3 regions of the Streptosporangium fragile genome follow, and region 2 is predicted to be linked to each of the others. Evidence: riboswitches for the same ligand, from Rfam matches in the RefSeq annotation. Region 2 holds a riboswitch; each other region holds the start of a gene.

Region 1 (5,377 bases), on a different contig from region 2:
TTGGTCACGATGCGCAGGTCGGCCGGGTAGGGGTGCAGGGCCTCCTTGATCAGCTCGTTGACCACCGCGGGCCCGTAGAAGTCCGCGGTGTCGATGTGGGTGATCCCGGACTCCACCACCTCGCGCAGCACCGCCAGGGCCTGGTCACGGTCCCTGGGCGGGCCGAAGACGCGCGGCCCGGCCAGTTGCATGGCTCCGTAGCCCATACGGGACAGCGTCAGGCCCTCTGCCGGAGTAACGCTCCCACCGCCAACGCTTGCAGGCATGGTCATCCCTCTCGTTCTTCTCACCGGGAAACCGGTCGCCGCTCCCGGGCGACCTGGCGATGACCATCGTCCGGCAGGACGCCCGCAGGTGGCAGTGCCCCGCTGTTCCTGGGACCGGCAGGGACAGTCACTCCCGGGGCGGTGGGCCTACCGTTGAGGCATGGACGGAACGAACGCGCTGGGTGAGTTCCTGCGCGCCCGCCGGGCCCAGGTCCGGCCCGAGGACGCCGGGCTTCCCGGCGGCGGCCTGCGCCGGGTACCGGGACTACGCCGCGAGGAAGTCGCCATGCTCGCCGGCATCAGCTCCGACTACTATCTGCGCCTCGAACAGGGCCGCGACCGCAACCCCTCCGAACAGGTCCTCCGATCCCTCGCCCTGGTCCTGCGCCTGGATGCCGACGCCACCGCCCATCTCATCGGGTTGGCGGGCGCGCACCGGGGCGGCCGGCGCCCGTCCGCCCGCACCCGCGCCAAGCGGCCGCGCACACCCGAGCAGGTGCCGTCGAGCATCCTCCGGCTCATCGACGGCTGGACCGGCAACCCCGCCTACGTCCAGAACAAGTTCACCGACCTGCTCGCCGTCAACTCCCTCGCCGCCGCGCTCTCCCCCAACTATGCGCCCGGCGTCAACCTGCTCCAGGCGGTTCTCCTGGACGAGGCCGAACGGGACCTGCGGCGGGACTGGGAGAGGACCGTCGAGGAGGGGGTCGCCAGCCTGCGCGCCCACGTCGGGCCGGACGTCGACAATCCGCGGCTGCAGGAACTCGTCGGGGAGTTGTCCGTACGCAGCGAGCAGTTCCGCCGTTTGTGGGCCCGCCACGACGTACAACCCAAACGCGGACACATCGTCCGTCTGAACCATCCTCAGGTCGGCGAACTCGACCTGCACTCCGACAAACTCACCATCAACGGCACCGACGGCCTGATCCTCGTCGTCTTCCACGCCGAACCCGGCACCCGCAACGCCGAACTCCTCGCCATCCTGGGCAGCCTCACCGCCTCAGGTGACGAGCGGACCCGCCGCGCCACCCACCGGGAGACCCTCGACGGGCAGTGAGCGGCCCGCGGCCGCCGCCGACTCCGGCGGCCCGCACGGAGGACACGGGGCCCGGCGTCCAACGCCCAGGGGCGCCGCTCGGTCGAGCGGCGCCCCTGGGCGTTGCGGGCCGGGTGGGGGTCCGGCGGGTGCCACGGACGGCGCGGGTCACGCGTCGCCGTGGCGGGTGGACGCTGCGCGCGGCCTACCCGGCGTAGACCGGGTAGCCGTAGCCGACGACCTGGGACTTGGGACGGACGCGCTGCTCGACGCGGCCGACGCCGGTGTTGCCCTCGATCGTGGTGATCGTGCCGTCGCCGTTGTCCTTCTTCACGAAGCCGACGTGGTCGATCGCGTCGAGGTTCTTGCTGCCGTTCCAGTCGAAGTAGACCACGGCGCCGGGCTTGGGGGTCTGGCCCCAGTGCTTGTTGGCCTTGAACCACTTGGCGTGGGTGACGGTGTAGGCGTCCCAGCCCATGGTGGGCCGGATGCCCGCCTGCTCGCCGATCCAGGAGACGAACATCGCGCACCAGGGGGCGTTGGCGTAGGCGCGGACGGAGCCGCCGTCACGGGCGACGGTCTCCTTGGCGCGGGAGGAGGACATGTACCAGTCGTGGAACTTGGTCCCGCCACCCTGGGCGTTCTCGCGGATGCCGATCTGCTTGGCGGCCAGCTCCAGGACCTGGGCGGCCGACACCTTGGGCAGCTTCTCCGCCTGGATCTCCAGGGGGGTCTTCGCCGGCGAGGCGCTCTTGGGGGTGTTGACGGACTCGGCGGGCGGGGCGCTCAGCGGGGGGTGGCTGTCGGCGAACGCGGCGGGGGCGGCGATGCCGGCGGTGAGGGCGATGGACGCGCCCAGAACGATCCGCGTGAGGTGGGGGGCGTTGGGGGTGGGGCGGTACTTGGCCATGCGGGGGTTCGACTCCTTGCTTCGCTTCCATTCCGCCTACCGGGTTAGCTGACGGGTTCGGGCTGGGAAGTGCCCTACGGCGCGGTATGCGCTGATTCACCCCAGGAACGTGGTTCCCCGGTTCTGCGACGGGTGTCGCGGATTCGGCGGCCGTGCTCACCGGGACGAGGTCCGCCCAGGTGAAGCGCGGTCGGGCAATGTGACGGCAACGCTCAGGTCTCGATAGACCTAGGCGTTCGCCACGAACGAGATGAAGCTACGGGATTCGGACAGAAGATTACAAATGCGACACATTGCCATCGCTTGGTACTACGTCCGAAAACGGGGGGTACAACAGGGCGCCACCCGGCCGGAGGAAAGGGGTGGCGGAGGTCCGTTCCGGCGCCGGACGCGCCGGATCCGGCCGCCGGAGTGAAGGGGTGATCCGGGGCCGGAACCCCGCTGTGCGCGGGGATTCCGGCCCGCTTCGCGAGTCGGCCGATCTTCGTCGGCGGGCGCGACGGAAGCCGGGCGGGGGTGCCCCGCCGGGCCGTTCCATGGTCACGATTTAATCGAACACGATTTCGATAGTAAAAAGTGTGGTGAAGGTACGCACAGCATCATGAAAGCCATGGAAAGGTCACAGTGATCTCCGGCCCTCCGGAGAGTGCTCCGGGGGCACGACCGCCGCTGAGCGGTCTCACTCCCCGGGAGCCGACCAGGCGCGGATCAGGGGGAGCAGGAACCGGTCGACCGTCTCCTCGGCGAACGCCCGGTCGAGCGGTCTGCCGGTGAAGAACAGGCGATGCCACACCATCGCCTCGGTGACCTTCCTGATCTCCGCCGGATCGACGTGGCCCGGCAGCTCGCCGCGCTCCCTGGCGCGGTCGAGCAGCGGCGTGGTGCCCGTGATATCGGGCCTGGGCACGTGGTCGCGCAGGGCGGCGGCCAGCTCGGGGGAGACGAGCAGCGCCGTGAACAGGCCGAAGATCATGGCGTGCTTCTGCTCCACGACCCGGCAGAAACCGGCCACGACCTCGACCAGGTCGCCGCGCATCGACCCGGTGTCGGGTGGGGCCGGGACGTCGCTCTCCAGGTGGTTGCAGACCAGGTCGACGACCAGGGCCTCCTTGCCCGGCCAGCGACGGTAGATCGTCGCCTTGCTGGCGCTGGCCCGCTTGGCGATCTGGTCGATGGACATCCGGTCGTACCCGACCTCGGACAGCAACTCCAGGGTCGCGTCCAGAATCGCCCGCTCCCGCAGGGGGTCAAGACGCAAGGTGCCTCCGCTGGATCGTCAGTGCTGCCGGGCCACCTCGAATCGTACGCCGGTCAGCTCCTCGGAGACCTCCCACAGTCGCCGGGCCAGCGCCGTATCCGTCGCCTGCGGTGAGCGGCGCACCGCCTTCAGGCCCGGGCCGACGAACTCCCCGCCCTTCGCGTCGGGGGAGGTGGCCGCGTAAAGGGAAGGTACGGCGCCCTTGGCGGGTGACTGCATCACCAGGCGCAGCAGGGCGTTGACCGGCCCCAGCTTCACGATCCCGGTGGCCGTCGCGCCCGGGTGGCTCGCCAGGCTCAGCAGGCCCACGCCCGCGGCGTCGGCGCGGCGCTGCAGTTCCGTGGCGAACAGCAGGTTGGCGAGCTTGGAACGCCCGTAGGCGGAGAACCTGCCGTACCGGCGCTCCAGGCCCAGGTCGTCGAAGTCGATCCTGCCCATGGCGTGCGCGTCGCTGGAGACCGTGACCACCCGGGCCCCCGGGCGGGCGAGCAGGCGGGGCAGGAGCAGCCCGGTCAGCGCGAAGTGGCCGAGATGGTTGGTGCCGAACTGGGCCTCGAACCCGTCGGCGGTGGTCCGCCGGGGGATCATGCCGATCCCGGCGTTGTTGACCAGCAGGTCCAGCGGCTCCTCGACGGTCGCCGCGAACGCGCGCACCGAGCCCAGGTCGGCCAGGTCCAGCGCGCCGATCTCGACGGCCGCTCCCGGGACCGCCGACCTGATCGTCTCCAGCGCGGCCCGGCCCCGCCCGGGGTCACGCGCGGTCAGGACGACCCTCGCGCCGTGCCGGGCCAGCTCCAGCGCCGTCGGCAGGCCGATGCCGCCGGTGGCCCCGGTGACCACCGCGGTGCGGCCGGTCAGGTCGGGGATGTCGTCGGGAGTCCACATCGCTCGCTCCTCGTGGTGTACGAAACGGTTCCGTACACCACGGTAGGGGGTGTCACAAGTGGGCGCAAGCGCGCGTAGTCGGCTGTTCACCCCCAGTTCCCGGGGGTGTAAGATCGCCAAGTTACGTTGAGGCGGTCGTGAACGGGTCATCGCCCGGCGTGGAGGACGGTCGAGACCACGCGCGGGAGCAGGGTTCGGCCGTTGCGTGGGTGGAGTCCCCGTTGCAGATGCTCTGCGCCGTGGAGGCCCACCACGCGGGATTGCTCGGCCCGCGCAGCCGTCTCGTGCCCCGGGCCAGGCTGCGCCCGCTGGCCGTGACGGGCCGCGAACTCGACCACCTCGACCTGCCGCCCGGCCTGGAGCTCACCGCCCCCGAGCCAGACGTGCCCCGGCCCCGCCGGGGCGCGACCTGGGCGGTGGGCGACGCCTTCTCCGGCAAGGTCCAGGCCCGCTGGCTCACGGCCTTCCCCGGCCGGATCGTGATCGTCGACGACGGCCTGGCCACCATCAGGCTCCTGGAGCTGCTCGCCGCGCCGCTGGGCACGCCCCTGCTGCGGGCCCGGGGGAAGGCCGGCCGGCTCCGGACCGTCCTCGGCGTGGCCGCCGGGCTCAGGCTGCGCGCCGCCGCCCGCGCGGGACGGCTCTCGATCTTCACGGCGCTGCCCGTCCCCGCCGAACTCGCCCAGGCCGTACGGGACAGGGGTGCCGAGCTGGTCACCCACGACTTCGGGTGGCTGCGCGCGCAGCCCCTGCGCGGGCCCCGCCCCGCGGAGCGCACCGTCGTCCTCGGCACCTCGCTGGTCCGCAACGGCCTGATCCACCGCGACCACTACTTCACCTGGCTCGCCGGGCTCGGCTCCGACGGGCCGGTGGCCTACTTCCCGCACCGCCGGGAGGATCCCGACGACCTCGTCCGGGTAGGGGAACAGCCCGGAATCACCGTCTACGACGGCGGGATACCGGCCGAGATGACCCTGCGCGGGCTGGCCGCGGAACAGCGGGTGCTGAGCCTGCCGTCCACC
Region 2 (5,377 bases):
GACGACCTGATCCGGCAGCTGGTGCGCGCCGAGCCCGTGGGGCGGGCGGTCGCGGTGGTCTCCTCCGACCGGGAGGTCGCCGAATCGGTCCGCCGGATGGGCGCCCGGCCGGTGCCCTCGGCGCTGCTGCTGCGGCGTCTGGGGCGCGGCTGACCCGGGGCCGGCCCTTGCCGTCTCCGCGTCGTCCGCAGGGCACGCTTTCGCATCGTTCACAGGACACGTAAACCTTTTGGGGGCGCGGTGCATCGGATCACGCAGGAGGTTGATTCGATGAAGAAGATCATAGCGTTCGCCTGCGCCGCCGTCGCCGCCACCGCCGTCGCCGCCGCCCCCGCCGCGGCGGCCCCCGCCGCGGCACCGGCCATCCCCAAGGGCTTCCTGCTGTACGAGAAGGACGCCGCCAAGAAGGACGACAATCCGGAGACGAACTGGGCCGTCAGCAACTCGGTCAAGGCCCGGTTGGCCGTCAACCCGTGCGACAAGGCCGCGCTGGCCAGGACCGGCCGGGTGGCCGCCCGTACGGTGACCTTCACCGGGGTGCCGGATTTCATGAAGGTCGAGCAGGTCGTCCTCTACCGTTCGCCGGCCGACGCCGCCAAGGCCGTCGCCCAGGTGCGGGGCGCGCTGACCGCGTGCGGGGCGGTGACGAACTCCGGTTCCACCTACCGCTACGTGTCCACCCGGGTGACGGGTCTCGGAGACGAGGCGCTGAAGGTCTCCGGGCAGGTCTACTACGGCAAGAAGGCCGGGGTGGGCGGTGACCGGAGCGTGCTGGTCAGGAAGGGCAACGCCGTTCTGGTCTACCTCTGGGCGGGGGAGTACAGCGCCCCGGCCGCGTCGGACTGGGCCGTTCAGCTGCGTGACGCCCGGAAGATGACCGCCAAGATCTGCGCCGTCGCCACCTGCGGGTAAATCGGGTACGGAACAAACTTGCCGAAAAGGTGAGCCTTCTATACTTCTTCTGTACTATTTCGCCGCAGGTCGATGCGTTCAGGAGGCGTTGTCGTGGCCGTGGCGGGTATACCGGTGAGATTGCTCCGAATCCCGGTTGCCGCCGGGCTGGCTCTCGCGCTCGTGACGGTCGTCCCCACGGGGAGCGCGGGGGCCGAGCCGAAGCCGACGCCCGCCCAGGCGAGGAAGAAACTGGAGAAGCTCAACGAACAGGCGGACCTTCTCGTCGAGAAGTACAACCAGGCCTCCGAGAAGTGGAAGCGCGCCAGGAAGAAGTACCGGGCGCTCAACGACGACCTCACCCGCCAGGGCGAGAGGGTCGCCGGGCTGCGTACGGAGCTCGTCACCATGGCCGTCAGCACCTACCAGTTCGGGTCGATCACCGGCTGGGAGGGCATGGTCAGCCAGACCGATCCCGGCGCCCTGCTGAGCGGACTGGCCGCGGTCGACCAGCTGTCGGCCAGCCGTGCCCAGTCCCTGCACGCCTTCGACGAGGCCACCAAGGAGCTGCGCGACAGCCGCGACAAGGCCAAGGACGCCCTGGCGGAGGCCGACCGGACGCGCGACGAGCTGGCCGTGGAGAAGGCCAGGGTCGAGAAAATGATCAAGGCTCAGCAGAAGGTCCTGCGCGAGGTCGGCGCCTACAACCCCGGTAATCCCGACAGCGCGGGCATCCAGTACAACGGCCCGGCCTCGGGCAACGCCCGCGCCGCCCTGGAGTTCGCCTTCGCCCAGGTCGGCAAGCCCTACCAGTACGGCGGCACCGGCCCCGGCGGCTGGGACTGCTCCGGCCTGGTCCAGGCCGCCTGGCGCAGCGGCGGGGTCAGCCTGCCACGCACGACCTGGGAGCAGTGGAGCTGGGGTGCCGGCCGCAAGGTCTCGCTGAACGATCTGCAGCCGGGCGACCTCATCTTCAGTGAGGGGCTCGGCCACGTCAGCCTCTACGCGGGCGACGGCAAGATCGTGCACGCTCCGCAGACCGGCGATGTCGTCAAGGTCGTCCCTCTCTCGGCGTACGGCCGTCGCCTCGTCGGGGCCGTCCGCCCCTGACGCGCCCGCGGGTGCCGCCCGGCCCGCGCCGGTCTGTCGTTCCGTACGCACGTCTCCCGTACGCACGTCTCCCGTACGCGCGTCTCGCGCCGGTCTGTCGTTCCGTACGCACGTCTCCCGTACGCGCGTCTCGCGCCGGTCTGGCGTGCCGTGCGTTCGTTTCGTGCTGGTCTGTAGCTTCGTCGTCTGTTTCGCGTGCCGGCCCGTCCCGAGCGCCGGGACCGGTGCCCTCCGTCTGTCCCGAGCCCGTCACCGCCCCCGTCACCGTGGGGTCCGGCATCGTCGACGCCGCCTCCGGCCGCATCCGTGGCTCCGCACCCAGCCCTGTCCACGCCCCCGTCCGCGGCGTCCGTTCCCGCGCCGGGCGCCGACCCGTCTGTCTCCCGGTCCGACGGAGATCAAACCGAGATCAACACCAATGTGACATATGTTACAGAAGTGATGAATTGCGGGGAGTGATTCGTAAGATGTGACGAGAGTCATATCTCGATAGCATAAATAGCGATTAAGCAGGGATAACGGGAAGATCACGAGGCGTTTTTGATCTTCAAAGTTGGTGAATGCTTTGCCGGATGGTGGAGATCCGGGTACCTTCTGGCCTCGCGGCCGCACGCCATGCTGCCGCGGTCCAGATCGGCCTCCGGGCCGATGCCCCATAGAAATCCAACCGGCCGCCGCTCCCTCGACCCGGGGTGCGCCCCCGTCGCGGTGGCCTGCCGAATTCGTGCAGCCAGGAGGCACGAAACCGGGGACCCAAAAGGCCCGCGAAAGCATGGTCAGGGGTGAATCGGCATTTTTATGCCGTAGGGCATCTTCCAGGCCCGAATCCGTCAGCTAACCCGGTAGGCATCAGTGGAAGTCCCAAGGAGAAATCCTGTCTACCACCCTGCACAACCCCCGTCTGTCGCGCCTTTTCCGCCTCTCCATCGGCGGGTTCGCCCTCACCCTGACCGCCTCAGCCGGAGCGGTCACGCTGGGGTCCATGACGGCGGAGGCGATGGCGGACACCGCGCCCACGCTCCAGGTCAACGGCACCGCGAGCGGCTCCGAGCAGGTCCAGAGCACCGACGGGACCGAGACTCGGACCGAGAGCGAGGCCAAGACCAAGGCCAAGGCCAAGGCGAAGGCCAAGGCCAAGCTGAGCAAGGCCGCGTTGCAGAAGGTGCGGGCTCGAAAGGCCGTTTCGGTGGCCAAGAAGCAGGTCGGCGATCCGTACCGGTGGGGAGCCTCCGGTCCCGGCGCGTTCGACTGCTCAGGGCTCGTCCAGTTCGCCTGGCGCAAGGCCGGCGTGTCCCTCCCCCGGATCACGCACAGCCAGTACCGGGCGATCAGGAAGAAGGTCTCGTGGAGCAATCTGCGCCCCGGTGACCTGCTGTTCTTCAGTGGGAAGGGCCACGTCGGCATGTACGTCGGCAACGGTCGCATGGTCCACTCGCCGAGCAGCGGAAAGACGGTCCGGATCGTGAAGCTGGAGGGGTACTACCGGTCCTCCTTCGCCGGAGCGGCCCGGCCCGGAGCCTGAGCAACGGACACCGGCCCCGTCCATCCCCAGGGAAGGACGGGGCCGCTCCATGCGTGGTGCGCACACCGGCGGATCGGCGGCCGTCGATCGACGCGCCCGCCACCGTGGAGATCGACGCGCCCGCCACCGTGGAAAGGCGGCTCCCGCCCGTGCCGCACGGGTTCACCCGGCGCCTCGACGGCCTCCCGCCTACCGCCGGTGGTCGACCCCGGTGTCCTCACCTCGGAGGGCACCTTCGCGCGTCGGCTCTCGCCCGGGGCGTGAACCCGGGCACCGTCCGGCGGTCACGGTAGCATCGGGCCGTATGTCCGTCCCGAAGGGGCGTCGCGCCGTGCTCGCCGGGATGCTGGCGCTGATGAGCGCCGGGCCGCTGCTCACCGGGGCCGGGCCGTCGCCCGCCGGGGCCGCGTGGCCCCCGCGCGACCGCGACCTCCCACCCGGCCTTCCTGACCTCCCGGGCGACGTTCCGGAGCTGTGGCCGGGGGAGGCCGCCGCCGTCCGCGGCGAGCACTCCCTGGTGATCGGACACCGCGTCCCGCCCGCCGTCCTGCGCGACCTGGCGGTCAGGGCCGACCGCGCCCGCCGCGCGGTCGGAGCGGTCTGGGGGCCGGTGCGGGCGCTGGTCCTGTTCCCCGCCACCGACGCCGAGGCGGCGGCGCTCGCCGGAGCCGGAAGCACCCGAGGTCTGGCCGCGATGGCGACCGCGGACCGGGTGATCGTCCTGCCGTCGGGCTACGCGCGGCTCACCCCGACCGGCCGGGACGTGGTGATCACACACGAGCTCACCCATGTGGCCACCGGCGCGACCCGGGGCGGCCGGGTGCCGATGTGGTTGTCGGAGGGGTTCGCCGACTACGTGGGCTACCGCGGTGCCGGGATCCCGGTCCGAGTGGCCGCCGCCGAGCTGGCCGCGGAGGTACGGGCGGGCATCGTGCCCGCCGGCCTGCCGGGGCCCGCGGACTTCGCCCCCGGCGCCCCCCGGCTGGCCCAGGCGTATGAGGAGGCCTGGCTCGCCTGCCGGTTCGTCGTGGAGCGCTTCGGCGAGAAGGCCCTGGTGAGGCTCTACGGTAGCGATACCGGGACCACGCTGGGCCTGCCGGAGGCCGAGCTCACCGAGGCCTGGCGCGACTACCTGCGGAAGGAACTCGCATGACGCTGAGCACGACGGGCAGGCCCTCCGGCATGCGCGCGGCGGGATGGGCGCTGGCCGCCCTGGGGGCGGTCACGCTGGCCGTCGTGGCGTTCACCACGCCCTGGCGGGCGCTGCCCGGGAGCGCTCCGGAGGTCGTCCCCGATCCGGCCCGCGACTTCACCCCCGCCCAGATCGCCCGCGCCGAGACGTTCGACGCGCTGGTCAGTGTCCCCGCCTACCTGTCGCTCGGCCTGACCCTGGTCGTCGCCGGGGTGCTGGTGGCCACCCCGCTGGGCGCGCGGCTGGTCGGCCGCCTGCGCGGCCCGTGGTGGCTGCGGGCTCTGCTGGGTGTCGCGGCGCTGTCGGCGGCGACCGAGGTTCTGCGCTGGCCGCTGGGCATGTGGTCGGAGACCCATCTGCGTGACTTCGGGCTGTCCACCCAGACCTGGCTGCCCTGGGCGGCCGACCGGCTCAAGAACATCGGCGTCAGGACCGCGCTGATCGCGATCATGGTGCTGGCCGTGATCGCACTGGCGCGACGCTACCGGCGCTGGTGGATCCCCGCGGCGGCCGGGGCGTTCGGGCTGACCCTGCTGGCGTCGTTCGCCTACCCGGTGGTGATCGAGCCGCTCTTCAACGACTTCCGGCCGATGGCCGACGGCCGGCTCCGCGACGACCTGCTGGCCATGGCCGCCAGGGACGGCGTGCCGGTCGACGACGTG
Region 3 (5,377 bases), on a different contig from region 2:
CGACGAGGCGCTCGCCCTGTTCACCCGCACCGCAGGGGAGCGGCGCCTCGCCGGCCAGCCGGCCGGGCCGCTCACCGAGATCGTCGAGCTGTGCGGCCGCCTGCCGCTGGCGATCCGCGTCGCCGCCGCCCGCCTGCGGAGCCGGCCCGGCTGGACGCCGGCGCACCTGGCCGACCGGCTCCGCGACCGCCAGCACCGCCTCGGCGAGCTCGAAGTCGACCGGCTCAGCGTCACGACCGCCATGGACCTGTCGTACCACCGCCTCGGCTCGGACCTACAGGGCATGTACCGGCTGCTCGGCCTGCACCCGGGGCCCGACATCGAGCGGCACGCGGCCGCGGCCCTCGCCGGCACCACCCTCCAGCACGCCGACCGGCTCCTCGACGACCTGGTCGACGCCCACCTGCTGCAGGAGCCGGTCTCGGGCCGGTACCGCTTCCACGACCTGCTGCGCGCGCACGCCACCGCCACCCTGGCCGACGAGGACACCGAGATCGACCGGCGCACCGCCCTGACCCGGCTGTTCGACCACTACGTCTCCGCCGTCCCGGCCGCCGCGGAGCCGGCCCACCCCGGTGCGGCCGACCACGTCCCCCGCGTCCGGAGGCCGGTCGGCCCGGTGCCGCTTCCCGGCGGCCCGGCCCGCGGGGCGGAGTGGCTGGACGCCGAGTTGGCCAACCTGCTCGCCGCCGCCGCGCACGCCGCCGGGCACGGCTGGCCCGTCCACGCCCGCCGCCTCGCGGTGGTTCTCCAGCGCCACCTGCACACCCGCGCTCACCACGCCCGCGTCCCGCATGCCGCCCTCGCCCCCGTCGGCGCCGACCGCGATCGCGAGCTCGCCGCACTGTGCGGCCTCGGAGACGTCCATCTCGCGCAGGGGCGGTCCGGCGAGGCCGCCGAGTGCTTCGAGCAGGCCCTGGAGATCGCGCGAGCCGTCATCGGCCGCGGTGGCGGGCCTGACGCGCCCCGCGCGCACGCCCGGCCGGCCCCGGGCCGGTCCGCCGAGTACTCCGACTACCCCGACTACCCCGCGTATTCCGAGTACTCCGACTACCCCGACTACCCCGCGTATTCCGAGTACTCCGAGTACGCGCTGGAGATCGCACGCGCCACCGGTGACCGCGACGGTGAGCTCCGCGCGCTGACCGGCCTCGGCTTCGTCCACCTCCTCCGGGGCGAGTACCGGACCGCCGCCGACCACTACCGGCGCGCGCTGAAGATCGCCCGCCGGGTCGGAGACCGCGGCGCCCAGTTCGAGGGGCTGTACGGCCTCGCCCGCGCCCACCAGGCCACCGGTCACCCCGCCAAAGCGCTCGTCTACCACCAGGCCGCCCTCGACATCGCCCGGGATTCCGGTCATCCCGCCGACCAGGCGCGCTCCCAGCCCGGCCCGCGCGCTCCGCGCGTGCGCAACGCGTCCACGAGCCGCCCCCGCCCGCGGGCGACCCTGCCGGGACGCTCGGAGTGGTTCTGAGCGGGCCGGGACGGACGGAGCCCTGCCCTCGCGTCCCCCCTCCGCGCGCCCGTCCGGGTGCTCGTGTGTCCCGGCGCCCCGCGCTCCCGTCCGGGTCTCATGTGTCCCGGTGCCCCGCGAGCCTGTCCGGGCACTCATGCGTTCCGGCGCTCTCCGCGCGCTCGCCCGGAGCTCTGTCCGGAGGTCCCACGCCCGCCGGAGGCGGACCGTGACACCGACACGTGTTGTCCCTTTTGTGTCGGTCTGTAGTCAATAGCGAGTCGATCGGTGTTTTGTGCCTGATTGGGTTCACATGACCGGCTATTTACTACTAAGCTCCGTTCTGCCTCGGCTGTACCAGCCGACATGCCTAATCCCAGGCGCCTCGCCCGGGAACCGGGGACCCACCGCACCCGGGGTGAATCCACTTCCGTGGACGGGCTTCCTCCAGCCCGAACCCGTCAGCTAACCCGGTCGGCAGATGAGAGGAAGACACGTGACAGCCACGTCCCCCACGTTCCGCCGTCATGCGACCGTCGTGGTCGGCGCCTTCGCCGCCGTCGCGCTCGCGCTGGGTCCCGCAGAGGCGGGGCTCGCAGCCCCCAAGCCGACCGAGAGCGAGCTCCGTGCCGATCTGGCCGAGCTCGGCAAGAAGGCCGACACGCTGGGCCGCGCCTACCGGGCCAAGCGCGAGTCGCTCAAGAAAGCGCAGAAGGCCGAAGCCGCAGCGAAGGAGAGCCTGCGGAAGGCCGAGGAGGCCTACGCCGAAGCCAGGAACCAGGTCGTCTCCGCCGCGCTGGTCCGTTACCAGAGCAGCGCGGGAACCCTGCCCTCCGTCCTGCTCACCCTCGGCCTGAGCGGCGCCGCGGTGACGGAGCAGCTCACCGTCCTGGAGGTCGCCCAGCTGCGGGGCTTCGCCGCCGGCCTCCACGGCAGCAAGCAGGCCGTGGAGAAGGCCACCCGTCTCGCCGACGAGATCGAGGCGGAGGTCGAGGAGCTCGGGAGCCGGCGCGCGGAGACCCGGGAGGCGATCGGCGACCTCAAAGGCAGGCTCGACCGGCTCGTCCCCACCGGCTCGGGCCGCCGCGCCGACGGCACCTGGGCCCCCCAGCAGCCCACCGGCACCGACAACATCACCGACCGGACCCGCACCATGCGCGACACCATCAAGAAGCGCTTCGACCTCCCGTACGAGGTCGGCTGCTACCGCTCGGGCAACGACGGTGGCGAGCACCCCCTGGGCCGCGCCTGCGACTTCATGATGAGCAGCGGCGGCGCGATGCCCACGGCGGCCAACCTCAAACTCGGCGACGAGATCGCCGCCTGGACCCTGGAGAACAGGGACAAGCTCGGCGTCAAGTACGTGATCTGGCGCCAGCGCATCAACCACGGCTCCGGCTGGCGCGCCATGGAGGACCGGGGGAGCATCACCCAGAACCACTACGACCACGTGCACATCTCGATGCACTGATAAAGGGACGAATAGCATCCCGCCCAGGAGTGGATCTAAGAGGGTTCGGGGAGGCGGGTGGGGGCGGTGTTGCTGACTTGCTGGAAGATCACCGATGTGCGGAATCCAGTGACCTCCCGGCGCTTGCTGAGTCGGTCGGTGAGGAAAGAGTGCAGGCTGTCAAGATCTTGAACGGCGACGTGGAGGACGAAGTCGTCGCCTCCGGAAAGCACAAATACGCTGAGGACCTGGGGAAGTCCGCCGGCGAAGTCCTGGAAGGCGTCGATGACGCTGCGGCTCAGCGGGCGAATCTGAACCGACACCAGGGCCTGGACCCGGCGGTTGAGCGCGGCGGGGTCGATATCCGCGTGGTAGCCGCGGATGACGCCTCGCCGGGTAAGCGCGCGGACGCGTTCCAGGCAGGTCGAGGGTGCCACGCCGAGCTTTCGGGCGAGCTCCCGGTTGGACTGCCGCGCATCTGTTTGGAGAAGCCGCACAATTTCCGAATCAAGTTCATCCACGACCAGGATGTTACTGGCTCTTCCGGTCAATCGTTCGGTAAACCCTCTCAGAGCACGGCAGATGCCGGGCAGAACGGTTACCGTCGACTGACTACGCGAGAAGGGAAAGCCCATGCTGGACCACGAAAAAATCCTCATCCGGCGGGGCCCGCGCTCAGATCTACCAGTGATCCTCGCCCTTCACTCCACGGCACTGGGCCCGGCCGCGGGAGGGCTCCGGCTCTGGCACTACCCCGATTGGCGCGATGGCCTTACCGACGCTCTTCGCCTGTCGGCCGCGATGACACTCAAGTTCGCGGTGGCCGGGCTGACCAGCGGCGGCGGAAAGACCGTCGTGGCCCTGCCACAAGGCACCCGGCTGGATTCGGCCCGGCGCCGGGACGTCATGTACGACGTCGCCGACATGATCGACTCGATGGACGGGAGCTACGCGGTCGGCCCGGATGTGGGGACGGCCCCAGCCGACATGGCGGTGATCGGGGAGGTCACCCCGCACGTGTTCTGCAAGCCGGAAGACCTGGGCGGAAGCGGCGACTCGTCCCCGCACACCGCGCAAGGGACGCTCGCCGCGCTGCGCGCCCTCAGCCGACGCCTGTACGGCGACGCGAACCTCGAAGGCCGCCGCATGGCACTGATCGGCCTGGGTCACGTCGGGGAACACCTCGCCCGTCTGCTGGCCGCCGAGGGAGTCGAACTAACCGTCACCGACATCGACACCTCCAAGATGGAGATCGCCGAGGATCTCGGCGCCGCCTGGCGCAGCCCCGACGAGATCGTCACCGCAGACGTCGACGTTCTGATCCCCGCCGCGCTCGGCGGCGTGCTGACCACGCAGGTCGTGGGGGATCTGCGCTGCCGTGCCGTGGTCGGGCCGGCGAACAACCAGCTGGCCACCCCCGAGGTCGCCGAACTGCTGCATCAGCGGAGCATTGTCTGGATCCCGGACTACGTGGCGAGTGCGGGTGGTGCCATCAACGCGATAACCACGGAGCTGTACGAATTCGGCGCCGACCAAGCCCGCGCCCGGGTCAACGCCATCGAAGGCACCGTTACCGCTCTCCTGGAGACCGCCGATGATCTCGGTGTAACCCCCGATCAAGCGGCACACGAGATGGCGCAGCGCCGTATCCGCGCGGCCGTTCCCGAAAGCCTCTCGCATCCGCACTGAGGCATGAAGCGCCTCCTGCCGGGGACTCTACGGTCATCGGTGTGCGCCGTGAGGCGTTGTGATTCGAGTCCGGGCGGGGCGCGGCGCGCCTTCGCTCTGCTCTACCCGCTCCATGCGCGTTCGAGCAGAGGTGAACTGCGAGGGGTGCGGCCGGATGGCTCCCGCAGTGGTCGTCCCGGGCGGCCGCACCGCCACTGAGCGCCGGGCCTGCTCCGCCGGCGCATCCTGCTCGTGCAGATCGCTGACCGTCACCAGTGTCACGTTCCTTCCGGCGGCGACGGGCGTCGTGGCAGCACCCGCGCAGATCGTCGAGCCGTTCATCGCCGTGTCGATCGTCGTCGTGGCGCTCGCCGACCTCCTCGGCCGCGGCGAAGGGATCCGGCAGGTGGCGCCTGCCGATCGTCTTCGCCGTGATCCGCTCGGCCGGACGGGGATACCGGAAAGCGGAGGCGGGCCATCCCCGTTTCATTCCCGGCGCCGACGCCGGACGGCTACGGCGGAAAAGCAACGCGGAATAAGCGCCGGAAAACCGATGGTTTCCCGGTGATTTCGGCGGGCCCGTCCGGCGGCGCGGGAGAATGGAAATACCGGAGTATTCCGAATTCCGGTGACGCGGGCCGGGTTCCCGGTGGAACGCCCATGTCGCAACCGCGCGGGGCGGAGAACCCGCGTCGCGGGACGGGGTGAGAGAGAATGCGAACGCCGTGCGCGTGGCGGGTTTCCGGTGAATCCCGTACGCGACGTCCCGTACGCGCTTGGCGCCATTCCCGCCGGCGGCGGAGCCG

Evidence for each region. A riboswitch is a leader RNA that binds a small molecule or an ion and turns the genes downstream of it on or off. The one in region 2 is predicted to bind cyclic di-AMP.
Region 1: linked by a shared signal. The riboswitch ahead of ABD841_RS07145 (CHAP domain-containing protein) and the one ahead of ABD841_RS27015 (C40 family peptidase) in region 2 are both predicted to bind cyclic di-AMP.
Region 3: linked by a shared signal. The riboswitch ahead of ABD841_RS34375 (VldE C-terminal domain-containing protein) and the one ahead of ABD841_RS27015 (C40 family peptidase) in region 2 are both predicted to bind cyclic di-AMP.

The regions. Positions count from the first base shown of each region.
Region 1 covers NZ_BAAAVI010000007.1:138,945-144,321, forward strand. The annotation lists gene ABD841_RS07135 (oxidoreductase) at 1-272, opposite strand, end outside; gene ABD841_RS07140 (helix-turn-helix transcriptional regulator) at 427-1,323, shown strand; gene ABD841_RS07145 (CHAP domain-containing protein) at 1,508-2,212, opposite strand; cyclic di-AMP (ydaO/yuaA leader) riboswitch at 2,231-2,371, opposite strand; gene ABD841_RS07150 (TetR/AcrR family transcriptional regulator) at 2,892-3,470, opposite strand; gene ABD841_RS07155 (oxidoreductase) at 3,489-4,355, opposite strand; gene ABD841_RS07160 (hypothetical protein) at 4,583-5,377, shown strand, end outside.
Region 2 covers NZ_BAAAVI010000046.1:54,565-59,941, reverse strand. The annotation lists gene ABD841_RS27030 (NYN domain-containing protein) at 1-153, shown strand, start outside; gene ABD841_RS27025 (hypothetical protein) at 271-912, shown strand; gene ABD841_RS27020 (C40 family peptidase) at 1,027-2,001, shown strand; cyclic di-AMP (ydaO/yuaA leader) riboswitch at 2,706-2,865, shown strand; gene ABD841_RS27015 (C40 family peptidase) at 2,984-3,523, shown strand; gene ABD841_RS27010 (gluzincin family metallopeptidase) at 3,828-4,676, shown strand; gene ABD841_RS27005 (M48 family metallopeptidase) at 4,673-5,377, shown strand, end outside.
Region 3 covers NZ_BAAAVI010000078.1:9,739-15,115, forward strand. The annotation lists gene ABD841_RS34370 (AfsR/SARP family transcriptional regulator) at 1-1,474, shown strand, start outside; cyclic di-AMP (ydaO/yuaA leader) riboswitch at 1,811-1,948, shown strand; gene ABD841_RS34375 (VldE C-terminal domain-containing protein) at 1,950-2,924, shown strand; gene ABD841_RS34380 (Lrp/AsnC family transcriptional regulator) at 2,960-3,424, opposite strand; gene ABD841_RS34385 (Glu/Leu/Phe/Val dehydrogenase family protein) at 3,537-4,592, shown strand; gene ABD841_RS34390 (hypothetical protein) at 4,747-5,139, shown strand.